Regions from separate parts of the Pseudoalteromonas sp. BZA4 genome, predicted to be linked through region 1. Evidence: predicted binding sites of a transcription regulator. Region 1 holds the regulator's gene; each other region holds the start of a gene.

Region 1 (3,566 bases):
GCTGACCGCTATTTTATCGTAGTTATCAGACACACTGCGTACGAGCGAAGGCAGTAAATTAACCGGAATATTATCAACGCAATAATAGCCTAAGTCTTCAAGTACTCGTAAAGCGACCGATTTACCTGAGCCTGAGCGACCGCTGATAATTATTAATTCCATTTATGCCTCTGCTGATATGACCTGAAACAGTTGCTGATCGGTAGTAGCACTACGCAGCTGTTTACAAAACTCTTTATCTTTAAGTCTATCAGCAATTGTTGATAAGGTCTTTAGGTGAAGCTGACAGTCACCATCTGGTACGATGAGTGCCACAAAAATATCAACTGGACGATTATCAATTGCATCAAAATTAATAGGGGATTCACTCACTATCACAAATGCATGAGGCTCATCTGCGCCGCTCATTCGGCCATGTGGAATAGCAATACCTCGGCCAATGCCGGTGCTACCTAGTTTTTCTCGGTTGAGTAAAGCATCTAGGATATCTTGTTGCGATAAATGAGGAAGCTGCTGGTGGGCCAGTTCGCTGATATATTCAAGAATTCTTTTTTTGCTATTAAAAAGGACCGCAGCTTTGCTGCAGTCCTGGTTAGTAAGTGAACTTAGTTTCATAATTTAATGTCGAGCTAATTTCTCTTTGTGTTTAATGACTTGGCGATCAAGTTTATCGATCAGTGAGTCAATGGCTGCGTACATATCTTGATGTTCTGTAGAAGCGAACAATTCGCCTCCGTTTACATGTAAAGTTGCTTCTGCTTTTTGGCTTAATTTTTCTACATCTAGAATGACATGAACATTATTAATATGGTCAAAATGCCTTTCTAGTTTCGCAAACTTGGTGTTTACATAGTCTCTTAATGAATCTGTGATTTCTACATGACGACCAGTTAAATTTAGTTGCATAAGCATTTTTCCTTCTATGTAAAACGTCTAAATCAGACTCTTACGCTGATTAGACGGAGGTATTGCTAGAGACTCACGATATTTTGCAATTGTACGTCTAGCTACTTTAATTCCTTGCTCGGCCAATATATCTGCAATTTTGCTATCACTCAATGGTTTAGCTGAGTTTTCTGCAGCGACTAACTTCTTGATTAAAGCGCGTATTGCTGTAGAAGAACACTCACCACCATTTTCGGTGCTGACATGGCTTGAGAAGAAATATTTCAACTCAAAAATACCCCGTGGGGTATGCATATATTTTTGCGTTGTTACCCGTGAAATCGTCGATTCATGCATTTCGACCATTTCAGCAACATCATTTAGCACCATCGGCTTCATTGCTTCAGGGCCATGCTCAAAGAAAGCTTGTTGTTGTTGAACGATACAGTTGGTCACTTTTAATAGCGTATCGTTACGGCTTTCTAAGCTTTTAATAAACCACTTAGCTTCTTGTAAGTGAGAGCGAATAAATTGGCTGTCGCTACTTGATTTAACAGAGCGAGACATCGCCGCATATTGGCTATTCACTCTAATCTTTGGCATACAGTCTGGGTTTAACTCGACTACCCAGCGACCTTTTACTTTTTTTACTGATACATCAGGTATGACGTACTCAGACTCTTCGCGCACTATGCTATCCGCAGGCTTAGGATTTAAGCTGTGGATGAGCGTCATCACTTCTTTAAGCTCGTTTTCTTTAAGCTTAGTCTTTTTCATCAAAGTTCGATAGTCGCGACTCGCTAATAATTCGATATGCTCAGATAAAACCATTTTAGTTTCAGCTAAATATGGCGTATTAGCATCGAATTGGCGTAACTGAATGCACAGACATTCTTGTAAACTGCGTGCGCCAATACCCACAGGATCAAATAACTGAATTCTTTTTAAGACCGCTTCGACTTCATCAAGTTCGATTTCTTCTTCATCGTTATTTTGATTAAAGCTTTCGACTATATCTTCACAGCTTACCGTTAAAATACCTGAGTCATCGATAGCTTCTACAATTGCCACAGCAATCGCTTCATCAGTAGGGCTAAATGGCGTGAGCTGTAATTGCCACATTAGGTATTCATGAAGGGTTTCGGTTGATGCTCCCTGATAGATAGATTCATCTTCAGGCATTGGCCCTGACGATGTTGAAGGGGCGGCACTCATGTACTCATCCCACGTGACGTCCATTGCTAAGTCATCGCTTACGGTGTCTTTATTGAGAGCATCACTACTTTCTTGCTCGTACTCGCTAGGTGCTTCTTCGGCAGACGCGCTGACTTGCACATCGTCAGGCTCCGCTTTTTGCTCATTCTTGCCGGTGCTTTCTTCATTGTAATCCGCTTCTTCCACTTCAAGCAGGGGATTACTATCAAGCGCTTCTTGAATTTCTTGCTGGAGATCCAATGTACTGAGCTGCAACAAACGAATCGCTTGTTGCAGTTGTGGAGTCATTGTAAGTTGCTGGCCCATGCGCAGCTGTAATGATTGCCTCATGTATCCCTAACAATCCTTTTTAAGTTATCGATAACTGTATAAACACAGTTATCGATTTATTGTCATTGTTATAAGTCTAGCAGATGCTCTAGTCGCTGGCGTAATGGTTACAGCCTGAATTGCTCGCCTAGATATACATCGCGTACAGTTTGGTCTGCTAATACGTGCTCAGGTGTGCCTGATGCAATTAGCTCCCCATGAGAAACAATGTAGGCTTTTTCACAAACATCAAGGGTTTCTCGAACATTATGGTCAGTAATTAGTACACCGATACCACGATTTTTTAGGTGCTCAATAATTTTCTTTATATCTAACACTGAAATTGGATCAACACCAGCAAAAGGCTCATCTAAAAGGATAAATTTAGGATTAGCGGCTAATGCGCGAGCAATTTCTACACGGCGTCGCTCACCACCTGACAGCGCCATACCTTGGCTGTCACGAATATGTTGAATACTAAACTCATCGAGTAAGCTATTGAGTGTTTCTTCGCGGGTGGTTTTATTTAGATCTTTACGAGTTTCTAAAATGGCCATCAAGTTTTGGTAAACCGTCAACTTTCGAAAAATTGACGATTCTTGTGGCAGATAGCCAATACCCAAACGCGCACGGCTATGCATTGGTAAAAGGGTGATATCGTTATCATCAATACTGATTTTACCTTTGTCGCTAGGTACTAGGCCTACAATCATATAGAAGGTCGTTGTTTTACCTGCGCCATTAGGGCCAAGCAAGCCAACAATACTGCCAGCTTCAACTTCAAGACCGACATTTTTAACCACTTGGCGGCCTTTGTAGCTTTTAGCTAAAAGCTCTGCTTTTAATGTGCTCATGGTTGGCCTTTATTATCTTTTTTATTTTCAACAGGCACTAAAATAGTGTGTACACGATCTGTTGAGTTTTCGTCTTTTTCAGCACTGATCAGCTGCTGTGCCATATCATAGGTAATGCTTTTTGCTGTTACTTTTTGACCTGCTTGAGTAACTTCAGCTTCACCATTTAAGGTTAAGAAGCGTTTTGCAACATCATAACGTACTTCTTCGGCGCTGGCGCTCATCACGGTGCCATCAGCTTGCTTTTCTTCGAAGTAAGCAGGCTTACCTGTGGCAATAATCAACTCTACTGTACCTTCGGTA
Region 2 (3,566 bases), on a different contig from region 1:
ACAATTGTTCCTTTAGATGTGAGTATCTCGGGTAAAAAAGTTGCAGAGCACTCAAACTGCCGTAGTAAAGGTTTATACAATGAGTGTGACAATGTTTCTTTCAAAGAATCGTTATATAGAAAAGATGGATTCAAGAACAACAGTCATTATTATTGGGCAATTGATTGGATTAATACACCTTCAGGCCCTCTTGCGTTCTACAAAACGAGTACAAAAGTAAAAGTTGTAGATATTAATAGAAAACAAGTGCATACCGTCTTTTCTAGAACACTCGGTGTGAATGAGTTTATTTTAATTGAAAAACGAGATGGCACGGTTGCAGTAAAAGCGCAGTTAGGCTTTAGTCATGATCAAGTTGATAATATCGAAGGCTTTATCAGTACAAATAAAGAAGAAATAGAACCAATGCAACAGCTTGGATCATAATTAGTTTTTTGAATATGCTTAAAGCCCCCGTTTGGGGCTTTTTTGTTTCTTCTACATCAATGGTCATTGTTCATTAACGTGAACAGCTATAGTATTTGCTTTACATTGATTATTCAGGGTAGGGCGCATGTTACGATTTTTTTCTATAGACCAAGGTGTGATCACAGAAACTGAGCCAGCTGCAGATACGCCTCTTGCAACCGCCATAAAAAATGCCCACTGGATTGATACCATAAATCCAACCGAAGAAGAACGACAAGCGCTGGCAAGCACGCTTAATATCACACTACCTGTTGCTGATGATGTTGAAGAAATCGAAGCCTCTTCCCGTTGTTTTATTGACCATGAAGGTTTGCATGTGCATGCGCTTTTCATGTCACCAAATGAAGGGCGCTTTAATACGGTAACCGTGGCTTGTTTGCTACAAGACAACTGCTTGCTGACAATCCGCGATGATGAACTAGCCGATTTTCGTCTATTACGACTGCGTGCTCGTAAAGGGCAAGTAGCGTGTGATAATCCAAAGCAACTTTTGGTGACTTTATTTGACCAAAAAGTCGAAAACCACGCTGATATGCTTGAAGACATGCATCACCAATTAGAAAAACTCAGTGCCTACGTACTTGAAGAAGATGATTCTGATTTAGAAGAAGCTGTTAGCCGAATTTCTCGCCTTGAAGATAATAACGGTAAGGTGCGTTTATGTTTGATGGATACTCGCCGGAATATCTCGTTTTTACTGCGCCACCTAGGAGCGCCTACAGAAGATCGAGAATCACTACGTGAAATTGTGCTTGATATTGATACCCTCATGTCTCACTGTACATTTTTGTTTGATAAGGTTAATTTCTTAATGGACTCGACTCAGGGTTTTATTAACATCGAACAAAACCAAATTATCAAAACTTTCTCAATTGCCTCTGTGGTGTTTTTACCGCCGACCGTCGTCGCCAGTATTTATGGAATGAATTTTGATAGCATGCCTGAACTGCAATGGGCATGGGGTTACCCGTTTGCAATTGGCATTATGTTGCTGTCTGGCTTTGCACCATACTTGTTCTTTAAACATAAAGGTTGGTTGTAACAAAGCATAAAAAAGCCCAGCAATTGCTGGGCAAGGGGTCTTCGGATAGACCTAGGGGGTTTAACCTTTCAATTCGCCGGTAGACGATTCGATATGTGCACGAACAAACCATTGAAATTGTTCTAAATCAGCCAGTTGGCCGGTGATCATATCTTCAGAAACTGGGTCTAGCTCACCAAGCTTATCGATAGCTGCACGGTGGTCTTTATTGACTCCGTTATACACTTTATCAAGCGCTGTTAGATGGTCAGTAACTAAGCCTTTACCAATTGAATAATCTTGCCAAGTACGGCGTTCTACAATTGATTGTGGTGTGCCAACAGGTACGCCGCCCATAGTTGCAATACGCTCTGCAATCGTGTCAGTCATCTCTTGCACTGCGCTTACTTGCGGGTCTAACATTTCGTGTACACCAATAAAGTTAGGGCCAACAACATTCCAATGAATGTGTTTTAAAGTGAGGTGTAAATCGATTAAAGCGACCATGCGCTGGTCTAGAATAGCAATCGTGTCAGCTGCAGCTTGGTCTTTAACACCGGGTGCTGTAAATTCTGCGATTTTTGATGATGAATTACTCATTACTCCTCCGAGATTATCTATAAAATTCCTTTCGCTTTTAGTTTAAAAGCGCGCTTGATCAGGTAGAAGCAAGCGCTGTGCCTAAAATAAATGTAACGTTAAATTGTTGAATTTTAAGGTTTAATTTTATTTTGTTTTGAGGTGGAGTGGTTGTGGTGAGGTATGAGTATGAAAACTCTGCACACCTTCTGTAAAAAATTCAGTGTGCAGATACAAATTTACGACTTAAGAAAGCAATGCAGCTGCTAAACGAACAAAATCAGATGAAGTTAGAATTCCCACTAGGTTGTTTTCTTTATCAACCACAGGCATGCAGCCATGACGGTTTTCAACAAAAAACTTAGCAACTTCGTGAAGCGGTTGCTCTGGCGAGATACTAGTAAAATCGGTAGCCATAATATCAACTACTTTAGTTTGCTTTTCTTTGCGTTCAAGGGCGCTGGCGCTGTAATTAGCCATGATATTCATTACCTGAGCAATCATGATTTTTTGCGTTAACATGCCAACTAAGCCACCGTGCTCATTGATCACTGGAATATGGCGAACATTCTTCTCTTTCATTAGATTATGAGCATCATGCAGGGTATTTTGCGCACTTATGGCGAATGGGTCTGGCGTCATCAAATCACTAACTAGGTGTGTCATGGCTAAATCCTTACAATTAATCAAGTTGTGGTAAGTCTAGCGCTTATCGAGTTAATTGCACTTTAGTTAGATCAAAGTTTTAGTGATTAACGGTGCAAGTACCTGCATTACTTTGCTGACAATAGTGAAAGTCTAAATAATAGTGAGACTTAGCTGGGCGTTCACCTTTAGTGAGGTATTGATACATCAACTCGGCAGAAAGTCGGCCCATTTCAAAAGGGTTTTGACCAATATTGGCCGATGATAATCCTTGCTGTAATACTTCTAATTGCATTTGCTCAGTATCAGCAGAAACGATCACCACCTCTTGATTGGCAATGCGTTGTTTATGTTTAGCAATCATGTTTGCATAGTTAGAGTTAAATTGAGCAAAACCCGCTACCGCTAAAAATAGTGGTGGATTTTCAAGGTTAAGCAGTTTGTCGAGTTGACCGAGGGAGACTTCTCGCTTGCCTAAGCTATATAAAGGGCATCTATCGAACTCACTCCAGCCATTTTCACCGCTTAAACGTTTATCTTTTTGCCCAGATAACGCATAGCGAACACCTTCAATACGCTTGTTTAAATTAGGTGTTGTTGAGTGCCCTGATTGAATACAAACCTGGTTATTTTCTTTGTTGGTGAATTTTTTTAATTCGTTACCTAAGGCCACACCATAATCAAAATTATTGGTACCTACGTAGGTTAAACGGTACTGCTGATCTTTCTCGAGCAGATCAGAGTCAAACGTGATCACAGGAATGTTGTTATCTTTAAGCTGTTTTAACTCTCTTTCAACAAGGTAATTGGAATCTGTGGTTGCGATTAATAAACCACTAATGTTGTTTCTGCG
Region 3 (3,566 bases), on a different contig from region 1:
TTTAAATTAAACCAGGATAACTTCATTGTTGATGCAAGCGGTAACTACTTACAAGGTTTCCCTGTTGATGAAGCAACCGGTGATACCACTTCTGTAAGCTTAAGTACATCTTCGGCGTTACAAATTCCTGATGCGTCAGGTTCACCGCGTGCAACCACGAATGTTTATTCATCATTTAACCTAGATTCACGTGCCTCTGCGCCAACAGTGACACCGTTTGACCCTGAAGCAAGTGCTACATATAACAGTTCAACATCAACAACTGTGTATGATTCATTAGGTGAACCACATATTTTACAATTCTTTTTTGTGAAAACAGACTCAGCGACAACAGGTAATGAAAATGAATGGGAAGTGTATGCAACACTTGATGAAAAACCATTTGATGCAAGTGGTGTAGAGCAAACAACAACGCCTTATACACCACTAACTACATTCCAATTTGATTCAAGTGGTTTACCACTTAACACGGATGGTGTTGCTAATACTGATGCATCATTTAACCCATTAACTTTACCAAATGGCGCAGGCGCTGCGACAGGTTTATCTGACTTACTATCTAATGGTGCTAGTTTCCCTGATGATGTAACGATGAACTGGCGTGATGAAGCGGCAACAGCGAACAAAGTACCTACTCAATATGCTAGTAACTTTGAAGTAAAAGCACTTGAACAAGATGGTGCGACTGTAGGTCGTCTATCAGGTATCGATATCGGTTCTGACGGTAAAATTGTTGCTTCGTACAGTAATGGTGACACTTCATTCTTAGGTCAAGTTGCCATGGTACGCTTTTCGAATTCACAGGGTTTACAACAAGTGGGTGATACTTCTTGGAAGAAGAGTTTAACGTCAGGTGAGCCTATTGCTGGCGAACCAGGTTCAGGTACATTGGGTTCAATTAACTCATCTGCGCTTGAACAATCAAACGTAAACCTAACTAACGAACTTGTTGACTTGATTAGTGCGCAGCGTAACTTCCAAGCAAATTCACGTGCGCTTGAGGTTAACTCAACACTACAGCAAAACATCCTACAGATCCGTTAATTTTAACGGCTCTAAGCTTAATCCGACACGAAGGCTGCTCCCTCTATTGGCAGCCTTTTTTCATTCTAATTATTCATTTTTCTCTTCTATTTTAGCGTCAATTTTACTTTGGCACTTTTATTGCATTTCTTAGTTATCGTATTTTTAGTGAGTCAATGTTATGGACAAAATGGTCTACATTGCCATGTCGGGTGCTAAGCAAAGTTTGCGAGGTCTTGAACTCAAGGCCAACAACCTTGCTAATGCTAACACCACTGGCTTTAAAGCTGATTTTGCACAAGCTCGCTCTATGCAAGCCTTCGGTGAAGGTCTGCCATCTAGGGTGTTTGCAATGCAAGAACGCCCTGGATCTAATATGGAATCGGGTGGTTTTGTTGAAACTGGCCGCGAGCTTGATATCGCGATGAGTGACCGTGGTTGGTTGAGTGTACAAGATGCATCAGGCAATGAGGCGTACACCAAAACTGGCACATTAAACATTACTCCAGATGGTGCGTTGATCACTAGCCACGGCCGTCAAGTAATTGGCGAAGGTGGTCCAATCATTTTGCCATTACCTATCGAGAAAGTTGAGTTTAGTGAAGACGGTGCTATTCAGGTTCGCCCACAAGGAGCGCCAGCAAACTTTTTGGAAGTGGTTGATCGCTTAAAAGTGATTGAGGCTGATAACACTCAGCTTGAAAAAGGTAATGACGGTTTATTTCGACCAAAAGAAGACATGTTGGTCAATGACCTTTGTGGTTTTTGTGATATTTCACCAAACGTAAAAGTACTGTCGGGTACGCTTGAAATGTCGAACGTAAACCCAGTACATGAAATGGTCGACATGATCAGCAATCAACGCCAATTTGAATTACAAGTTAAATTAATGAAAACAGCCGAAGAGCTCGACGAGCGTCAAGATCAGCTGTTACGCATTGTTTAAGATGACTGAGAGGGTAGAGTTATGAATCCTGCATTATGGATCAGTAAAACCGGGCTTGACGCCCAGCAAACCGATATTTCGGTGATCTCAAATAATCTCGCGAATGCCAGCACGGTCGGTTACAAAAAAAGCCGCGCCGTATTTGAAGATTTACTATATCAAAACATCAATCAACCAGGTGGTCGTTCATCTCAAGACACTGAAATGCCATCGGGTTTAATGCTTGGTGCAGGTGCCAAAGTGGTAGCTAACCAAAAGAACTTTTCACAAGGTAACATGCTTACCACAGAAAATTCATTGGACTGGATGATCTCAGGTCCTGGTTTTTTTGAAGTGCAATTGCCAGATGGCAACATTGCCTATTCACGTAATGGTCAATTCACCACTGATGAAGATGGCCGTATTGTGACCTCGGGCGCAGGTTTTCCATTACAGCCGGAAATGAACGTACCAGACGATGCACAATCAATTACTGTTTCGCAAGACGGTGAAGTGTCGGTACGTATTTCAGGGCAAGCAGAGAACGTAGTAATCGGTCAGCTAACAATTAGTGACTTTATTAATCCATCAGGTCTTGAGCCAATGGGGCAAAACTTATACACAGAAACCGCGGTGAGTGGTGCGCCTGTGCAAGGTAACCCAGGTATCGATGGTTTAGGTACTGTGGTTCAAGGTTCACTAGAAACGTCTAATGTGAATGTAACAGAAGAACTCGTTAACTTGATTGAAACACAACGAATTTATGAAATGAATTCAAAAGTGATTTCAGCGGTTGATGAAATGCTTAGCTACATCAATCAACAGCTTTAATGGCTAGGAGGCAGCATGCGTAATATTATCTTAGTCACATCGGCAGCATTAATGCTGGGTGGTTGTATGACAACGCAAAATCATCATGTGGTTCAGGATGACCCTTACTATGCGCCTATGTATCCGGAGCCAACAACAGAGCCAATGGTTCCAACGGGTTCGTTGTTTGATAGTTATTCAGCAGATGACTTGTACTCAGATAAAAAGGCATTGCGCGCTGGTGATATCATCACGGTTAAATTGCAAGAATCAACGCAAGCCACCAAAGCCGCTAAAACCGAAACCGATAAAGAAACGGACGCTAGTTTAGATCCTGTTATTGGGCTTGGTGGCAATCCAGTTAACATTGGCGGTGATAGCATTCAGTTTGGTATTGGTTCAGGAGCATCGTTTAAAGGTGATTCAAAGTCTAACCAATCGAATAGCTTATTTGGCGATATTTCTGTCAATGTGATGCGTGTTTTACCTAATGGAAACTTGGTTATTCGCGGTGAAAAATGGCTTACTTTGAACACAGGTGAAGAGTTTATTCGCTTAGAAGGCTTAGTTCGTCCTGAAGATGTGCAAGCAGATAACACGGTCACATCAAACCGTATTGCTAATGCGCGAATTCAATACTCAGGTAAAGGGCAAATTCAAGAAACGCAAAGTGCAGGTTGGCTGTCTCGTTTCTTTAGTAGTTCGCTTTTCCCATTTTAGAGGAATAAAGTCATGACTGGGTTTAAATACATCATCGCTCTTTGCTTAATTAGCCTGCAGTTTTCTGCACAGGCTGAGCGAGTCAAAG
Region 4 (3,566 bases), on a different contig from region 1:
ACGCTGTAGTACATTTCGAACTCAACTGGGTGAGTTGTCATGTTAAGTTTTTCAACTTCTTGACCTTTAAGCGCGATGTATGCATCGATTAGGTCATCAGTGAACACACCACCTTGCGTTAAGAACTCACGGTCAGCATCTAGTGATGCAAGTGCTTCTTGTAAAGAAGATGCAACTTGTGGGATCTCAGCTGCTTCTTCAGCAGGTAGATCGTATAAGTCTTTGTCCATTGCATCGCCAGGGTGAATCTTGTTTTTGATACCGTCAAGGCCAGCCATAAGCATTGCAGAGAATGCTAAATATGGATTCGCTGTTGGATCAGGGAAACGTACTTCGATACGACGTGCTTTTGCAGACGGTACTACTGGGATACGGATTGAAGCAGAACGGTTACGTGCAGAGTATGCAAGCATTACTGGCGCCTCGAAGCCTGGTACTAGACGCTTATATGAGTTAGTAGACGCGTTAGCAAATGCGTTGATTGCTTTAGCGTGCTTGATGATACCACCGATGTAGTAAAGTGCTTCTTCAGATAGACCTGCATATTTGTCACCAGCGAAGATGTTTACGCCATCTTTACCTAGAGATTGGTGACAGTGCATACCAGAACCGTTATCACCTACGATTGGCTTAGGCATGAATGTCGCTGTTTTTCCGTATAGGTGAGCCATGTTATGGATAACATATTTCATCTCTTGGATTTCGTCAGCTTTTAATACCATTGTATTGAAGCGAGTTGCGATCTCATTTTGACCTGCAGTTGCTACTTCGTGGTGGTGAGCTTCTACTACTTGACCTAGTTCTTCAAGAACTAAACAAGTCGCTGAACGCCAGTCATGTGATGAATCAACAGGTGAACACGGGAAGTAACCGCCTTTAACACCTGGACGGTGACCCATGTTGCCACCTTCGTAATCTTTATCAGAGTTCCAAGCAGCTTCTACAGAATCGATTTTGTACATAGAACCAGACATGTCTGATTTGTATTTAACGTCATCAAAAAGGAAGAACTCTGGCTCTGGACCGAATAATACAGTGTCAGCAATACCAGTAGAGCGCATGTACTCTTCAGCGCGTTTTGCAACAGAACGTGGATCACGCTCATAACCTTGAAGTGTTGAAGGCTCAACTACGTCACAACGTACGATTAGTGTAGCTTCTTCAGAAAATGGGTCCATTTTCGCAGACTCAGGAACAGGCATAAGTACCATGTCTGATTCGTTGATACCTTTCCAGCCAGCAATTGAAGAACCGTCAAACATTTTGCCGTCTTCGAAGAAATCTTCATCAATTTGATGATGAGGAATAGAAACATGCTGTTCTTTACCTTTGGTATCAGTAAAGCGTAAATCAATGAACTTAACGTCATTTTCTTTGATAAAATCTAAAACCGATTGTGACATGTGTCCTCCAATTGTTGGGTTTTATTTTTGCTGCATTATTGCTTTTCGCTTATATAAGCTGGTTTCGTGCCATGTTTTTAACACCTTGTTTAGACTTGCAAAAAACAAACAAGGCTTTGTTTTGTTAACTTCTATTGCACTAAGTTGGTGCGTAAAAGGATCATTCTGGTGCGTAAAAAGTGCGACCTTATTTTGCACAATTATTGAGCGTGCCAATTTTTCTGTTATGAACACGATTTAGTGCCAAAATATGGTTCAAAAACTAAAATTTCGCCAGTTTTGAGCTCAGATTCACTTTAATTTTCATAAATTTGTCATTTATAAAACAGATACTTATAAAAAGCCTGAAGAAAGTTTATAAATTTATATTGGATAAACTTTCATCCATGCCATTATTAAGGGATAATATGCGCCCTTTTAAATCCTATGCTGGGACATCTGGTGAAAACGCAGGTGAGTGCGTAGATCTTGCAGGATCAATGAGATTCAATTTCTCTGAGAAAAAATATGAGCATCGAAAAGTTAAGAAATATAGCGATTATCGCCCACGTTGACCACGGTAAAACAACTTTGGTTGATAAACTGCTTGAGCAATCAGGCACATTAGAAACGCGCGGCGGTAACGAAGAGCGCGTAATGGACTCAAACGACATTGAGAAAGAGCGTGGTATTACCATTTTAGCTAAGAACACAGCTATCTCTTGGAACGACTACCATATCAATATCGTAGACACCCCAGGACACGCCGACTTCGGTGGTGAAGTAGAACGCGTACTTTCGATGGCTGACTCAGTATTACTACTTGTTGATGCTCAAGAAGGTCCAATGCCGCAAACGCGTTTCGTAACGCAAAAAGCATTCGCACAAGGTTTAACGCCGATTGTTGTAATCAACAAAATCGACAAGCCTGGTGCACGTCCTGATTGGGTTATGGACCAAGTTTTCGATTTATTCGATAACCTAGGTGCAACTGACGAACAGTTAGACTTTAAAGTAATCTATGCATCAGCTATCAACGGCTGGGCAACAATGGATTTAGACGAGCCATCAGATAACATGGAACCAATGTTCCAGATGATCGTTGACGAAGTATCTCCACCGGATGCAGATCCTGAAGGTGCTTTCCAAATGCAAATTTCTCAGCTTGACTACAACTCGTACATCGGTGTTATCGGTGTAGGTCGTATCAAGCGTGGTACTGTTCGCCCTAACCAACAAGTAACAATTGTTAGTGCAGATGGTACTAAGCGTAACGGTAAAGTTGGCCAAGTAATGAGCTACTTAGGTCTTGAGCGTCATGAAGCAGAATCTGCAGGCGCGGGTGACATCATTGCTATCACAGGTCTTGGTGAGCTGAAAATCTCAGACACTATCTGTGATGTAAATACCGTTGAAGCATTACCACCGCTAAGTGTTGATGAGCCTACAGTAACAATGACGTTCTCTGTAAATACATCACCATTTGCTGGTAAAGAAGGTAAATTCGTAACTTCACGTAACATCCTTGAGCGTTTACAAGCTGAGCTTGTTCACAACGTTGCATTACGTGTTGAAGAAACTGACAACCCAGATAGCTTCCGTGTTTCTGGTCGTGGTGAGTTACACTTAGGTATCTTAATCGAGAACATGCGTCGTGAAGGTTACGAGCTTGCTGTATCTCGTCCACAAGTAATCCTTCGTGAAGTTGATGGTCAAAAAGAAGAGCCATACGAAACACTTACAATCGACTGTCAAGAAGAGCACCAAGGTTCTATCATGGAACAAATTGGTCTTCGTAAGGGTGAACTAACAGACATGTCTCCAGATGGTAAAGGCCGTGTACGTATGGACTTTATGATCCCAAGCCGTGGCTTAATTGGTTTCCAAACTGAATTCATGACGTTAACGTCTGGTTCTGGTCTTCTTTACCACACATTCGATCACTACGGTCCACATAAAGGCGGTACTATCGGTGCTCGTAAGAATGGTGTAATGATTGCTAACGCAACAGGTAAAGCACTTACTAACGCATTATTCAACTTACAAGACCGTGGTAAGTTATTCATCGGTCACGGTGTTGAAGTTTACGAAGGTATGGTTATCGGTATCCACAGCCGTGACAATGACCTAACAGTAAACGCGCTTAAAGGTAAGCAACTTACAAACGTTCGTGCATCTGGTACA

What was found. Region 1 encodes sigma-54, which starts transcription at its own class of promoters, with help from an activator protein. Its sites were predicted from a motif close to GTTGGCACGNNNNTNGNNT; they were not measured.
Region 2: a site for sigma-54 is predicted at 2,156-2,174, ahead of dps (DNA starvation/stationary phase protection protein Dps). Genes of this name have one in related genera too.
Region 3: a site for sigma-54 is predicted at 1,152-1,170, ahead of ABMY41_RS08840 (flagellar basal body rod protein FlgF). Genes of this name have one in related genera too.
Region 4: a site for sigma-54 is predicted at 1,459-1,477, ahead of glnA (glutamate--ammonia ligase). Genes of this name have one in related genera too.

Annotation. Positions count from the first base shown of each region.
Region 1 covers NZ_JBECOT010000015.1:58,012-61,577, forward strand. Annotated here, with positions in the region: gene rapZ (RNase adapter RapZ) at 1-162, opposite strand, end outside; gene ptsN (PTS IIA-like nitrogen regulatory protein PtsN) at 163-615, opposite strand; gene hpf (ribosome hibernation promoting factor) at 619-906, opposite strand; gene ABMY41_RS08705 (RNA polymerase factor sigma-54) at 934-2,430, opposite strand; gene lptB (LPS export ABC transporter ATP-binding protein) at 2,538-3,263, opposite strand; gene lptA (lipopolysaccharide transport periplasmic protein LptA) at 3,260-3,566, opposite strand, start outside.
Region 2 covers NZ_JBECOT010000053.1:3,242-6,807, reverse strand. Annotated here, with positions in the region: gene ABMY41_RS17195 (hypothetical protein) at 1-426, shown strand, start outside; gene corA (magnesium/cobalt transporter CorA) at 554-1,510, shown strand; gene dps (DNA starvation/stationary phase protection protein Dps) at 1,571-2,089, opposite strand; gene ABMY41_RS17180 (CBS domain-containing protein) at 2,315-2,734, opposite strand; gene ABMY41_RS17175 (substrate-binding domain-containing protein) at 2,814-3,566, opposite strand, start outside.
Region 3 covers NZ_JBECOT010000016.1:1,177-4,742, reverse strand. Annotated here, with positions in the region: gene flgE (flagellar hook protein FlgE) at 1-1,044, shown strand, start outside; gene ABMY41_RS08840 (flagellar basal body rod protein FlgF) at 1,205-1,969, shown strand; gene flgG (flagellar basal-body rod protein FlgG) at 1,991-2,779, shown strand; gene flgH (flagellar basal body L-ring protein FlgH) at 2,795-3,478, shown strand; gene ABMY41_RS08825 (flagellar basal body P-ring protein FlgI) at 3,491-3,566, shown strand, end outside.
Region 4 covers NZ_JBECOT010000003.1:924-4,489, reverse strand. Annotated here, with positions in the region: gene glnA (glutamate--ammonia ligase) at 1-1,403, opposite strand, end outside; gene typA (translational GTPase TypA) at 1,911-3,566, shown strand, end outside.